DNA from 2 places in the Alkaliphilus sp. B6464 genome. Region 1 is predicted to be linked to the other one. Evidence: riboswitches for the same ligand, from Rfam matches in the RefSeq annotation. Region 1 holds a riboswitch; the other holds the start of a gene.
The links. Region 1 has a riboswitch for glycine ahead of HYG84_RS16740 (GrdX family protein). Riboswitches for the same ligand answer to the same signal wherever they lie in the genome.
Positions count from the first base shown of each region.

Region 2: it holds a riboswitch for glycine, as region 1 does, so the genes downstream of both, gcvT (glycine cleavage system aminomethyltransferase GcvT) here and HYG84_RS16740 (GrdX family protein) in region 1, are expected to answer to the same signal.

Region 1 is NZ_CP058557.1:3,291,029-3,298,185, forward strand. Features, by position in the region: gene trxA (thioredoxin TrxA) at 1-122, opposite strand, end outside; gene trxB (thioredoxin-disulfide reductase) at 157-1,101, opposite strand; gene HYG84_RS16740 (GrdX family protein) at 1,203-1,589, opposite strand; glycine riboswitch at 1,689-1,769, opposite strand; glycine riboswitch at 1,771-1,882, opposite strand; gene HYG84_RS16745 (DegV family protein) at 2,223-3,068, opposite strand; gene trmL (tRNA (uridine(34)/cytosine(34)/5-carboxymethylaminomethyluridine(34)-2'-O)-methyltransferase TrmL) at 3,321-3,791, opposite strand; gene HYG84_RS16755 (GntR family transcriptional regulator) at 4,213-4,593, shown strand; gene HYG84_RS16760 (ABC transporter ATP-binding protein) at 4,590-5,456, shown strand; gene HYG84_RS16765 (ABC-2 transporter permease) at 5,450-6,091, shown strand; gene HYG84_RS16770 (hypothetical protein) at 6,851-7,000, shown strand; gene HYG84_RS16775 (ABC-F family ATP-binding cassette domain-containing protein) at 7,097-7,157, opposite strand, start outside.
Region 2 is NZ_CP058557.1:1,209,064-1,216,220, forward strand. Features, by position in the region: gene HYG84_RS05835 (NAD(P)-dependent oxidoreductase) at 192-1,451, shown strand; glycine riboswitch at 1,709-1,810, shown strand; glycine riboswitch at 1,814-1,889, shown strand; gene gcvT (glycine cleavage system aminomethyltransferase GcvT) at 2,067-3,173, shown strand; gene gcvH (glycine cleavage system protein GcvH) at 3,243-3,626, shown strand; gene gcvPA (aminomethyl-transferring glycine dehydrogenase subunit GcvPA) at 3,628-4,968, shown strand; gene gcvPB (aminomethyl-transferring glycine dehydrogenase subunit GcvPB) at 4,968-6,428, shown strand; gene HYG84_RS05860 (hypothetical protein) at 6,693-6,896, shown strand.

The DNA.
Region 1 (7,157 bases):
TCCATAATATCAGGCATTAATGCTTTACACGGCTCACAGCCATCGCTCCAATAATCTACTAATACATACCCTTCAGCCTGAAGTACTTCACTTTCAAAAGTGTCTTTATCAACAGATATCATTTTCCTTCACCTCCTTAAAGTTGTATTAAACTTGCTATTCTAGTTCATTTTCTATATATTTTTCAGCTTGAATTGCTGCAATAGCTCCATCAGCAGCTGCTGTAATAACCTGTCTTAATGATTTTACCCTACAATCTCCTGCTGCAAACACACCTGGAACATTCGTTTTCATATTATCATCAGTTATTATATATCCAGCTTCATCCACATTTACAATACCTTTAAATATTTCGGTTGCAGGAATATAACCAACAAATACAAATATACCAAAAGTTCCATCATCTTCGTTAGCTGTATACTCTGTAGTTTCACCAGTTTTTAAATTTTTAAATACTACACTCTCAACTATTCCATCGCCTTTAATTTCCGTTACAGTACTGTCCCATATAAAGTCAATTTTAGAATTGTTGAAAGCTTTATCTTGAATAGACTTAGCAGCTCTAAGCTCATCTCTTCTATGTACTATAGTTACTTTTCTAGCAAATTTAGTTAAGAAAATAGCTTCTTCAACGGCAGAGTCCCCTCCACCAATAACAAACACCTCTAGGTCTGTAAAAAAATCTGCATCACAAGTAGCACAGTAGGATACACCTTTACCAGTTAATTCTCTTTCTCCTGGCGCACCTATTGGCCTTGGGTTAGCTCCTGAGGCTATAATTATAGATTTAGCTTTATAAGTTGCTTTTTCTCCTACTAAAACCTTTATTGACTCATCTACTTTTATTTCTTTTATTGTATCTTTTTCAAACTTTGCTCCAAACTCGTTACATTGCTCTACCATCCTATCTATTAATATTGGTCCTGTAGCATTTTGCATAGATCCTGGGTAGTTTGCAACTTCTTCTGTACTTACAATTTGCCCACCTGCTTTTTCTTTTTCCAAAATTAATGTTGACATTTTACCTCTAGCTGCATAAAGTCCAGCTGATAATCCAGCAGGTCCTCCACCTATTATAATTACATCATAAATGTTTTCCATATGTTTCACTCCTTTAATTTCATATTTTATTAGTTTTTATGCTTAATTAAAAATAACACTTTAAATTAATGGAATTTGAGGCTAAAATATTGGCTAGAATTCTAATTAAATTGCCTCATACTTTCAATTGCACTATCCAATAGTGTGCGATCAATTTCCATAAAATCTTTTAATATCTCATTATCCCACTTCTTAGGAGTACTTATTCTAATAAATTTTTGAGCGGTACTAATGCTATCTTCTATAATCATTAAGGAATCAATATGTAAATCTTCTTTTTCACAGGATATGGCCAGACTTTTGTAAGGCGTTTCGTTAGGTTTAACACTACCTGACAAAGGGTGAGTTAACAGTCTGTGTCCTTCGTGTATTTTATTCCTTGCTAGGAATAAAACGTCTAAGTAATTTCCATCAACAAATTCTATATTATAATCGTTGTTATATTTTTGTCTAACTTCCGTATTATTTGTAATAATTATTGCCTTCACCCAACTTTACCTCCGTAAATTTACTCTTTGAGTTATTCCCATAAAATTACTTAATTATACAAAAACAGAGCAACTAATACAACGCCTTGTTGTCATAGTTGCTCTGTTCATTAACCTGAGAGTTTCTTTCTTAAACTGCAGAAATTGCCCCATCGGTGCTAAATTACGCTTTTCAGAGTACCGTCCAAATACGGTCCTTTTGCCTGAGATATTCACTAAAAAATGGCGAACCTTTTAGCTTCTTCCTTCGGCGTTTAACATTTAAAATGTTAAATCTCTCCCGCATTTTTCTTCCAGTTACAATATTAAATTATTAGTATGCTAAATTTTTCTAAATATCTATCTTCAATCACATTATAATATATATAATAGGCAGTAGCAACTACTTTTATTAAATTTTTACCCATGTTTTATTGGCATTACATAAGAATGTTGGAATTGTCAAATTTATAACAAATTAAAATTTCTTAATAATTCATTTTGACTTTTCAGCATTTTACAACTTTTCGCTAACTTTAATAATAACACATAGGTTAATCTATTTTTCTTATATCCAAAATGCATTTAACTAAACACCATTATTATTTAAAAACCAGATCCAATTAAATCTAATTTTATGTACTTATATTTTAACTACTCAACAATGTAAAAAATAGCTAATGTACCTGGCCCAGCATGAGTTCCTATTGTACAGCCTATTTCAGTAACAATCACTTCTTTTGGATTAAGCTCATTGAGTACTTGTTCTTTTAGTACAGCTATAGCTTCTGGACAGATTGCATGAGAAATACCAACTACTTTATTCTCAAAGTTGTTTCCGCGCTGCTTTGCAAGTTCTATCATTTTACCTACTACCTTTTTACTTCCTCTTACTTTATCCAAAGGCTCAACTAATCCTTCTGCAACTGTTAAAATTGGCTTAATATTTAACATAGTAGCTATTGTAGCTTTCATTGGATTCAAACGGCCGCCTTTTTTTAAGTACTCTAACGTATCTACAGTAAAAATATGGTCTACCTTTAATTTTATTTCATTTAGCCTATCCATTATCTCCTTTAAGCTCTTTCCATCTTTCGCCATCTCTGCAGCCTCATATACAAACATTCCACCACCAAAGGATAACCCCATAGTATCAAAAACCTGAATTTTATCACTTTCCAATGAGTTTTTGGCTATTATTGCTGATTGATGTGTACCACTTGCCCTTGAAGAGCCATTTATACATAGAACTTCTTTGCCCTCGCCTAAGACTTTTTCAAATATCTGCATAAAAGTATTTGGACTTATTTGAGAAGTTTTTGGCAGTTCTTCTGATTGTGAAAGTTTTTCATAAAATTGTGCGTTTGTTAAGTCAACGCCATCCCTATATTCTTTATCACCAAAAATAATAGTTAAAGGCATTACTATAATATTATGTTTTTCTACAATATCTTTAGGGACATCAATCATACTATCTGTAATAATTTGAATCTTACTCATTTTATCTCCTCCATTATTCTACTTAACTTATCTATTAATTAATTATTAATTGACTGTTTATTTAATTCCATTCTATACTTTATTTAATCGATTTACAATATTTTCTATGTTAAAAGCAAAAGCGACACTACACTATCTAACATACACATGTTGCACTTAAATTCTAAAATCTAACTAGAAATTTCACCTACTTAAAATACTTATAGTTCTAACTTTCTTATATAGAATAAAAATAGAGTAGCCATAGCTACCCTATCTCATATTCGGATAATTATATTGTCGTAACACTTCATATACCACAATAGAAACAGAATTAGATAAATTTAATGACCTTGCTCTTTCTAAATCTACCATAGGAATTCTTATGCAGGTTTCCTTGTTGTTATTTAATATATCTTTTGGAATACCAGCAGTTTCTTTGCCAAACATTATATAACAATCTTCCTTTGGGTATTCCATATCACTATGGGATTTTTCTGCTTTAGTTGTTGCATAGTATATTTTAGCATTAGAGTTCTTCTCTAAAAATTCTTCATAGCTATTATAATACCTTAAGTCTAATATTTCCCAATAGTCAAGTCCCGCACGCTTTACATGCTTTTCATCTATAGAAAACCCTAATGGACCTATTAAGTGAAGTACACTTCCTGTTGCAGCACAGGTTCTAGCAATATTTCCTGTATTTTGTGGAATTTCTGGTTCTAATAATACTACATGTAGCAATTTTTCTCCCCCTAACTATCATATGTTAAAAGTATACCACTGAATTATAACACAAAATCAAGGCTCAATTGTAATAAATTTTAATTGTCTATGTAGTATTAGCCAGCGAAAAACTATACTCTGTATCAATAAGCTTAATAAGCTGATCTAATTTATTAGTTGGCCTATGACATACAAAGTTAGAGCAGACATATGTAGTAGACTTCTTTACCTATTGAAATAGTATTTATTATTGTATAACAAATTGATAAAGTTAATAAAATATTGTACATCAGTAAAATACTGTGAGTTAAAAATTATTTATATAACCTATTGAGTGCTAATGAAAAATCAGTGGCACTTTTTTCTTGACATCAATGTATATTGAGTGTATAGTGTGTATCATATACATGCACACTGATTATAAGAGGTGATTAATACAATGAAAATATTAATTTCAAATGTATCTGATAAGCCGTTATATCAACAAATAAAAGAACAAATAAAGGATTCTATTTTTAAAGGCGAAATATTAGAGGGCGATCAGCTCCCATCAATTAGGAACTTTGCTACAGACTTAAACGTGAGTGTGCTGACGATTCGCCGTGTTTATGATGAGTTGGAGCAGGAAGGCTTCATAACAAGCCAGGTAGGGATTGGTACTTTTATTTCAGCGGGTAACTTGGAATTGCTTAGAGATTCCAAACGGCGTATTGTAGAACAAAAGATGCAAGACCTTATTCAAACTGCAAAAACGTTAAAAATTCCGAAAGAGGAATTGAATTTAATGATGGATATTTTGTATGAGGAGGATAACCAATGAATACTATATTAGAAGTGACAGGACTAAAAAAAATCTATAAAGATTTCACTTTGTCAGATGTCAGCTTTTCACTACAAGAAGATTGTATTACCGGTTTTATAGGCGTTAATGGAGCAGGTAAAACCACAACACTAAGAGCAATACTTAACCTTATATCCAAGGAGAGCGGTACAATAAATTTTTTTGGAAAAGATATGCAGACAAATGAGAAAGAACTTAAAAATCGTATCGGCATTGTTTTGGATGATGGTGGCTTCTATGATGAGTTATCCATGTCTGAAATGAAAAGTATTATTGCTCCTGCCTACTCAACTTGGAGCGAACAGGATTATAAAGCCTATATGGAGCGCTTTAATCTAAATCCTCATCAAAAAATTTCTGCATTATCAAAGGGTATGCGTATGAAGTTTGCTTTGGCGCTCGCTTTATCACATAACGCAGACCTATTAATCATGGACGAACCAACCAGTGGACTCGACCCACTAATTAGAAGTCAGCTAATGGAAATTCTCACCGATTACATGAATCAAGGCGGAAAAAGTGTTTTCTTCTCCACACATATTACTTCTGATTTGGATAAAATTGCTGATATGCTAATATTGATTGACAACGGCAAGATTTTATTTGATGAAGAAAAGGATACATTGATAGACAATCACCGATTGATAAAGGGCGATAAAAAGTATCTGAATGAAGAAACACGCAAACTATTTTTAAATATTCAAGAATCTAGTTTTGGATTTACAGGGATCACGAAACAATTAGATTTAGTCCAAAAGAGTATGAGCGATATTTTAGTTGAAAGACCGAGTATAGAGGACATTATGTTGGGATATATTGAGGGAGGTAAAAGCAAATGTTAATTAGCCTTGTGAAAAAAGATATTTTACTCGTAAAAAAATACATGTTAGTGATGATGATTGTAACTACCGCTATTCCAATATTCATTATGTGGCGTGCGCCGGAATTTTTAGGCTTCAGTGCCTTTTTGATTTTGACCATTTTTGCCGAGTTTATGCTGTATCAATATGTTTCAATGGCAGAACTCAAATATCCAAAAGCAGATGCTTTATTATGCGCAACTCCATATCCCCGCCACACAATTGCAACTGCAAGATATACGTTTTTATTGCTGATTTTTGCACATTGCATTTTATCATATAGTGTTGTAGCACTTATTTTCCCGCAAATTGAGTTTCTTAGCTTATCAAATGTATTGACAGTGCTGCTAATCTCAACAACAATATTTAGCGTGTATACACCTATTCAATATAAATTAGGCTACGAAAAGACAAAATACTTCTTTTCTATTGTGATTGTTGCAACACCATTCCTGTTGCCAACATTAACGAAGCTACCGATTTCACTGGAATTGAACGGGTTATATTCCATGCCTTCTTACGCTCGAATTTTAATAATGACAGCTATCATTATAGTAGTTTTAAGTGTTTCTATAACTACATCAATCAAGATTTATGAAAAAAAGGAACTCTTATAATGTGTGCTTGAATCTTTTGAAAGAGGTGATACCATGTCGACACTTCCACAGCCGATAGTACTTTTACTTGTTCTTTTTCCTATTATATATTTGTCCTATAAAGCATGGAAAGATGCTAAAAATAACAATAACAAATAAAAACATGATGCCTCCAACAATTTTGATTAGAAAAACGAGCGAAATTTAGTATTGATAAAATGAACATAACCTTTGGTGCACACTAATTTTATTAGACAAAACTACTATCGCAAGCTTAATATATTTTTATACGACTACACACTAAAATAAGTAAAGGGACATTGAACCAAAACTATTGGTCAATGTCCTTTCTTTATACAATAAATTACACTCTTGTTCTTCATTCATTCATAAAACACTTATTATTTTCAGTCTATCTGCATTTTTAACGGTAAAAGCCTAATCAGATCCAATATCCGAATATATATCACCCTAAAACTAAAGCAGTAAAAAATGAAATTCCAGTAATCCAAATGGATGTAATAAAAGGATTATATGGCATCTTCAAATTTCCTGAATCCAGTAAGATTACCCTTCTAGTTTCAGAACCGAGATAAACGCAAAACAGCAGACCAAAAAATCTACAAAAACAATTAGAGTAATAGACTTCCAAAATATAGACATCCACAATTTTTTTAAATTCACCGAAAAGTATATATATAGCTTTGAATAACAATTTATTCTGGGAGATAATGTCACTTTCCTTCTGGGAAAGATATAAAAATACAATGGGGTGTAAATGTGAACGAAAGAAAAAGTGGATATGAAGTATTTATTGAAATGATGAAGAGGTATTTTATAGAGCATGAAAGATGGCCAGAAAAAGACGCGATTAGAAGAGCTAAAAAACTGGCTTCTCATTATAAAAATAAGTTATCAAAACTACGTTAATTAATTATATTACAAAACAATTTTAAATTGAGCGCAAAATCTGCGCTCTTTTATTATTTTAGGTTAGTTACTGTTTTTTGAATCCACAAATACAATTTAAAAAACAGTAGCCCACTCATCGCAGTTCCATATATCGGTTACAACATCTCTATAAAAT
Region 2 (7,157 bases), 1.3 Mb from region 1:
ACATATTGAATAATCAATGCTTATATATTTACAAGGCGCTTTTATAGAGTTTATAAAAAATAGCAGGTCATATTTACTTATTACTATTGCAAAGTTAAGTAATATTTTCTATTATAGTATGGGAGTATTATTATATAGTTATTAATGAAATACATAGCCTGAATTATCTAAAAGTTATAGGAGTTGATATTGTGGCAGAACATGTAATAGATAATGCAAAAAAATGTTTGCAATGTAAAAATCCAAGATGTCAAAAAGGGTGTCCTATCAATACCCCTATAAAAGAAATGATCAATTTATTTTTAGAAGGAGACATTAATGGGGCTGGAAAAATTGTATTTGAGAACAACCCATTATCTGTAGTATGCTCTTTAGTATGCCCCCATGAAAGGCAGTGTGAGGGTAGTTGTATATTAGGAATAAAATCAAGTCCTGTTAAAATAGGTGATATAGAGAACTATATTTCAGACTATAGTTTAAATTTAATAGATTTAAAACCGGAGAAAAAACGCAAAGGTAATATTGGAATAATAGGCTCTGGTCCAGCAGGTATTACTATAGCCTTACTGCTAGCCTTAAAAGGATATAATATTACAATATTTGAAGCTAAAGATAAGATAGGTGGAATGCTTAGATACGGAATTCCGGAGTTTAGATTACCTAAAGATATTTTAGACAAAATTAAAAATAGATTAGTAGAGCTAGGTGTCGTAATTAGACCTAACGTATTAGTAGGTTCTAGAATAACCATTGAAGAGTTGTTTAGAGACGGATTTGATGCTATATTTATCGGTACAGGTGTATGGCAACCTAAAAAGCTAAATATTAAAGGTGAAGGCTTAGGACATGTTCATTTTGCAATTGACTATTTAAAAAACCCTGATGTATATAAATTAGGAAATAAGGTGTGCGTTATTGGTGGTGGAAACGTTGCAATGGATGTAGCTAGAACAGCTATTAGAAAAGGTTCTAAAGAGGTTACTATAATGTATAGGAGAGGCACTGAAGATATGCCTGCAACTAATCATGAAATAGAATATGCTAAGGTAGATGGAGTTAAGTTTGAGTTGTATAGGGCTCCTATTGAAATTACAGAGGAAGGTATAATTTATATTGAAACTAAGATGGTAGCTGACGAAGCTGGAGAAAGACTTGTTGCTGTAGATGGTTCTGAAAGCTTATTTGAGTGTAACTCTATTATAGTTGCAGTTAGCCAAGGACCTAGAACTAATATAATATCTACAACAAAAGGAATAGAGGTAAACGAAAGAGGATTAGCGATAGTAGATGAAGATGGCAGAACTACTAAAGAAGGAGTTTTTGCATCTGGGGATGTTGTTACTGGAGCGAGAACTGTTGTAGAGGCAGTAAAATATTCGAAGCATGTAGCTGAGGCTATTGATAAATATGTTAGTGAAAAATATGGGAAAAAATCTAATAAAGTATGTTAATTAAAATAAAAATCAAGGGTATAGACATAAGTGCTTATTCTTGATTTTTTTTAATTTTATTATTTAGAGTAAACATATAAAATGGTATTATTTTATATTGTATATCTTTTATGTTATAATCATATGAAATTTATATCCAATTTAAAGTATTCAAAAAATAAGACATGATAAAAAAATATCAAGAGTTGAAAAAATATTCTAAAAGATGTATTATTGTCTTATAAAGCGCTATATAAAAAACATACATACAGTACCAGATGATAACAACGAGAGATATCCACTAGGGTAGCCGAAGAAGCAATGTAAAAGATGCCAATTTTTTTACAGAAACTTTCAGGCAGAAGGATCGTTGTTTGATGGAACTCTGAAGAGCCCGTATATGCGGCGCCGTAGGAGAAATACATTTTAGTGTAGAAACTCTCAGGCAAAAATACAGAGGACATGATGGCAGATTTTCTTACTATTCCATTATGTTCTTATTTTTTGCATAAATTATGAGAATATATTTTAAACTTGGGAATAGTTTTGTATGGAGGAATTTCCTCATACTATTAATTAAAATGATGTACTAGCTTTAATTTAGGGTAAATTATTATAAAAGAGGAGGAGATATTTATGACCGAGCTGCGCAGAACATCCTTGTATGAAGCACACAAGAGACATGGCGGCAAATTAGTTGATTATGCAGGATGGGAAATGTCAGTACAGTTTGAGGGATTAACAGCTGAACACGAGGCAGTAAGAACAGCAGCAGGAATATTCGATGTATCTCACATGGGGGAAATTGAAGTAAAGGGGAATCAAGCAGAGGATTTTGTTCAGTACCTAGTTACAAACGACATATCTGTGCTTGAAGATAACCAAATTCTTTATACCTTCATGTGTTACCCAGATGGAGGAGTAGTAGATGACCTTTTAGTCTATAAGTTTAACAATAATCATTACTATCTAGTAGTTAATGCAAGCAATGTTGATAAAGATTATGAGTGGATGAAGCAAAATTTAGGTAAATATGATGCAGAATTAATCAATATTTCTGAGGATGTATCAGAAATTGCTATTCAAGGGCCAAAGGCTCAAGAAATATTGCAAGAGCTTACTGATACAGATCTTTCAGAAATAAAGTTCTTCTATTTAAAAAGAGATGTAAATATAAATGGTGCTAACTGTCTTGTTTCAAGAACAGGCTATACTGGGGAAGATGGTTTTGAAATTTACTTAGATCATAAAGATGCTAATGATTTGTGGGAAAAGCTTATGGAAGTTGGTAAAGATAAAGGATTAAGGCCAGCGGGACTTGGAGCAAGGGACACCTTGAGGTTTGAAGTTGCCCTACCTCTTTATGGCAATGAAATCTCCCAGGATATTAGTCCTCTAGAAGCGGGATTAGGCTTTTTTGTAAAGTTAAATAAAACTGACTTTATTGGTAAGGATGCCCTTGTTAAGCAAAAACAAGAGGGGTTAAAGAGAAAACTAGTGGGATTTGAAATGAAAGAAAATGGAGTACCTAGACATGGATACGAGGTTATGGCCGATGGAAAGGTTATAGGCTTTGTAACTACTGGGTATAATTCTCCAAGTCTGAAGAAAAATATTGGTTTTGCTTTAGTTGATGCTAAGTATGCAGCCTTAGGTACACCAATAGAAATTAAAGTTAGAAAGAAAATTTTAAAGGCAGAGGTAGTTGGTAAAAAGTTTTATGATAAACATACTAAAAAATAACTTTAAATAAATATCTAAAAAATAAAAAACAATAGAAAATAATAAAAACAATTAAAGGAGGAGTATGGTATGAAAATTGTAGAAGGACTTTTATATTCAAATGATCACGAGTGGGTAAAGGTAGAAGGAAATAAGGCTTACATTGGGGTTACAGACTATGCACAACATGCATTAGGAGAAATCGTTTATATTGAAATGCCAGAAGTCGGGGATGAGTTTGACAAAGGTGATGTTTTTGGTGTTGTTGAGTCTGTAAAAGCAGCTTCTGACTCATATCTGCCAGTTTCAGGAAAAGTAGTTGAGATTAATGAAGCTCTAGAAGATTCTCCTGAACTTGTAAACGAAGATGCTTTTGCTAACTGGATTTTAGCAGTTGAATTAACAGATGAATCTGAACTTGGAACATTAATGAATGATGTAGAATACAAAGAGTTTTGCGATAAGGAGGAATAGTATGCATAGGTACATACCTAATACAGACACCGATGTCAAGCGAATGCTGGATGCTATTGGAGCTAACTCCATGGAGGATCTGTTTAAGGACATACCTAAAGGACTTCAATTAGGTAGAGAACTTAATATAGAAGGACCATATTCCGAAATGGAAATAGTTCGCCATATGAAAGACCTTAGCGGAAAAAACAAAAGTACAGATGATCTAGTTTGCTTCTTAGGGGCAGGGGCATACGATCACTATATTCCTAGCGTAATTAAACATCTAGCGGGAAGATCAGAGTTTTATACAGCTTATACTCCATATCAACCAGAAATTAGTCAAGGTACCCTACAAGCAATATTTGAGTATCAAACTATGATCTGCAGTTTAACAGGTATGGATGTAGCGAATGCTTCTATTTATGATGGTGCGACTGCGTGTGCTGAAGCGGCAATAATGGCAGCTGATAATACAAGACGTAAATCCATTGTTGTTTCTTCAACGGTACATCCTGAAGTAAGAAATGTTTTAAAAGTATATATGGGATTTAGAAATATTGAAGTAGTCGAAGTAGATATGCAAGATGGAGTAACAGATATAGACAAATTGAAGTCTGTAGTTGGAAAAGACACCGCAGGAGTTATAATCCAAAACCCGAACTTCTTTGGTATTATTGAAGATATAACAGAGGTTGAAAAAATTACTCATGAAAATAAAGCACTATTTATTAATTATGTAGATCCTATTTCATTAGGAATATTAAAAAGTCCAGGAGAACTAGGTGCAGACATAGTTGTTGGAGAAGGCCAATCATTAGGAAATAGCTTAAACTTTGGTGGACCATATTTAGGCTTCTTTGCAACTACATCTAAGTTAGTTAGAAAGATTCCTGGAAGAATAGTTGGTCAGTCTGAGGATGTAGATGGTAAGAGAGCGTTTGTTCTTACATTACAGGCAAGAGAGCAACATATTAGAAGATATAAAGCTACTTCAAATATTTGTTCTAACCAAGGGTTAGTTGCTCTTATGGCTTCTATTTATCTAACTACTTTAGGTAAAAAAGGAATTAGAGAAGTAGCTATGCAAAGTACTCAAAAAGCTCATTATGCTTTTAATGAGATTACTAAGGGTGGTAAGTTTAAACCATTATTTGATAAGCCATTCTTTAAAGAGTTTGCAGTAACTAGTAATTTAGATAGCTCTAAGGTTAATGAAGAGTTATTGAAGAACAACATCCTTGGAGGATATGAACTTAAAAAAGAATATTCAGAGTTAGATAATGGATTGTTGTTATGTGTAACTGAGAAAAGAACTAAGGAAGAAATAGATAAATTGGCTAGAGTAATGGAGGTGATATAATGAATACAGACTACACTAAACTAATCTTTGAAGTTTCTCAAGAAGGTAGAAAGGCATATAGCCTACCCAAATGTGATGTAGAAGAGGTTAATATTGAAAGTCTAATTCCGAGTGGGTTTTTAAGTGATAAGGAATTAGATTTGCCAGAGGTAAGCGAAGTAGATGTTATTAGACATTACACTCAATTATCTAGTAAAAATTATGGAGTAGATACAGGTTTTTATCCATTAGGATCTTGTACTATGAAGTATAACCCTAAAATAAATGAAGATATGGCATCGCTTTCTGGATTTAGCAACATACATCCTTACCAACCAGTAGAAACCGTACAAGGAGCTTTAGAGCTTATGTATGGACTAGATAAAATGCTGGCAGAAGTAGCTGGTATGGAAAGAATGACTCTTCAGCCTGCAGCAGGAGCTCATGGTGAGCTTGTAGGATTAATGATAATAAAGGCTTACCATGATAAGCGGGGAGATAAGAAAAGAACAAAGATTATAGTTCCAGATTCTGCCCATGGAACAAACCCAGCTAGTGCAGCTGTTGCTGGTTTTGATATTGTGGAAGTAAAATCCGATAAAAATGGAGCTGTTGATCTAGAAAGCCTCAAGTCAGTTTTAAGTGATGAAATTGCCGGATTAATGTTAACAAATCCAAGTACTCTTGGACTTTTTGAAACAAATATTAAAGAAATTGCAGATTTAGTTCATGAAGCAGGTGGCTTATTATATTATGACGGAGCAAATATGAACGCAATTTTAGGTATTACTAGACCAGGAGATATGGGATTTGACGTAGTTCATTATAATATACATAAAACTTTCTCAACACCTCATGGTGGTGGAGGTCCTGGAAGTGGACCTGTAGGAGTTAGAAAAGATTTAGTAGAGTTTTTACCTTCTCCAGTTGTAGAGAAAAAAGGGGATAACTATATACTAGATTATGATAGACCACACTCTATAGGTAAAATAAAGAGTTTTTATGGACATTTTGGAATACTTGTTAGAGCATATACTTATATACTTTCATATGGGCCCGGACTTAAAGAGGTTAGTGAAAAGGCAGTGCTTAATGCAAACTACATGATGCATAAATTAAAGGAAAAATATTATCTTCCAATAGAGCAAGTATATAAACATGAATTTGTATTAGGAGGCCTAAATGAGGATATACTAGGAATATCTACACTTGATATTGCGAAACGCCTACTTGATTATGGATACCATCCACCTACAATTTACTTCCCACTTATAGTAAATGAGGCAATAATGATAGAGCCAACAGAAACTGAAAGTGTGGAGACTCTAGATAGATTTATAGATGCGATGAATAAAATTGCTGATGAAGCAAAAGAAAACCCTGAATTATTGAAGAATGCTCCTCATAACACCCATGTAAGAAGAATAGATGAAGCAAAGGCAGCTAGAAACTTAATAGTTAAGTGGGAAAAAAGTGAGTAAAAACAATAGTTAACATATTTATACTGTTGTAACTCCCTCTTGAAAAAGAGGGAGTTACAATGTTTAATAAAGAAAACTTGCTTCAGATGTAATGCTTAATTCCTATTCCTGTAAAAGCGGGAATATTAGCAGTACACTGAAGATGAAAACTAAGGAGGAAAGATAATGTTGTTTGGACAAGATGGGAATTTAGAGCAAGATTTACTAAATAGTATAAAGAAATCTATAGATGATAGAGTTGCTAGCGCTTGTGAAACGTGAGACATGGCAAGTGTACTTGCACCCGCCTGGGGCGTTAAAGAAATGACAGATCCAGATAAAGCACAAGAAATAAGAGAATACATGCAAAGCGTGGCAGGTTCTAATTTCACACTATCATCTGGTGAAACAGTAACTGTAATAAAAGGTGATGTAAAGGAAAAGAATGGTGAGGCAATACTAATTTTTAGATACCAAATAGTAAAATAGTATTGCAGTATCATAAAAAATAAATAAGAATACCCTCTGTTTATATGGCAGAGGGTATTTTTATCAATTATAATATAAGTATGAGAAAATTATATTATTTATTGTATTTCTATTAAAATAAACGAAGAGTTAAGTAGCAGACTTGCAAAAGCTGATAATTTAATTGAAAGACTAGTGCTGCATGATCTGGCAATTCGTGTTGCATACATTCTTTTAAGTATGATAGGGATAGATGGGAATGTTAAGCCTATCTCAACTGAG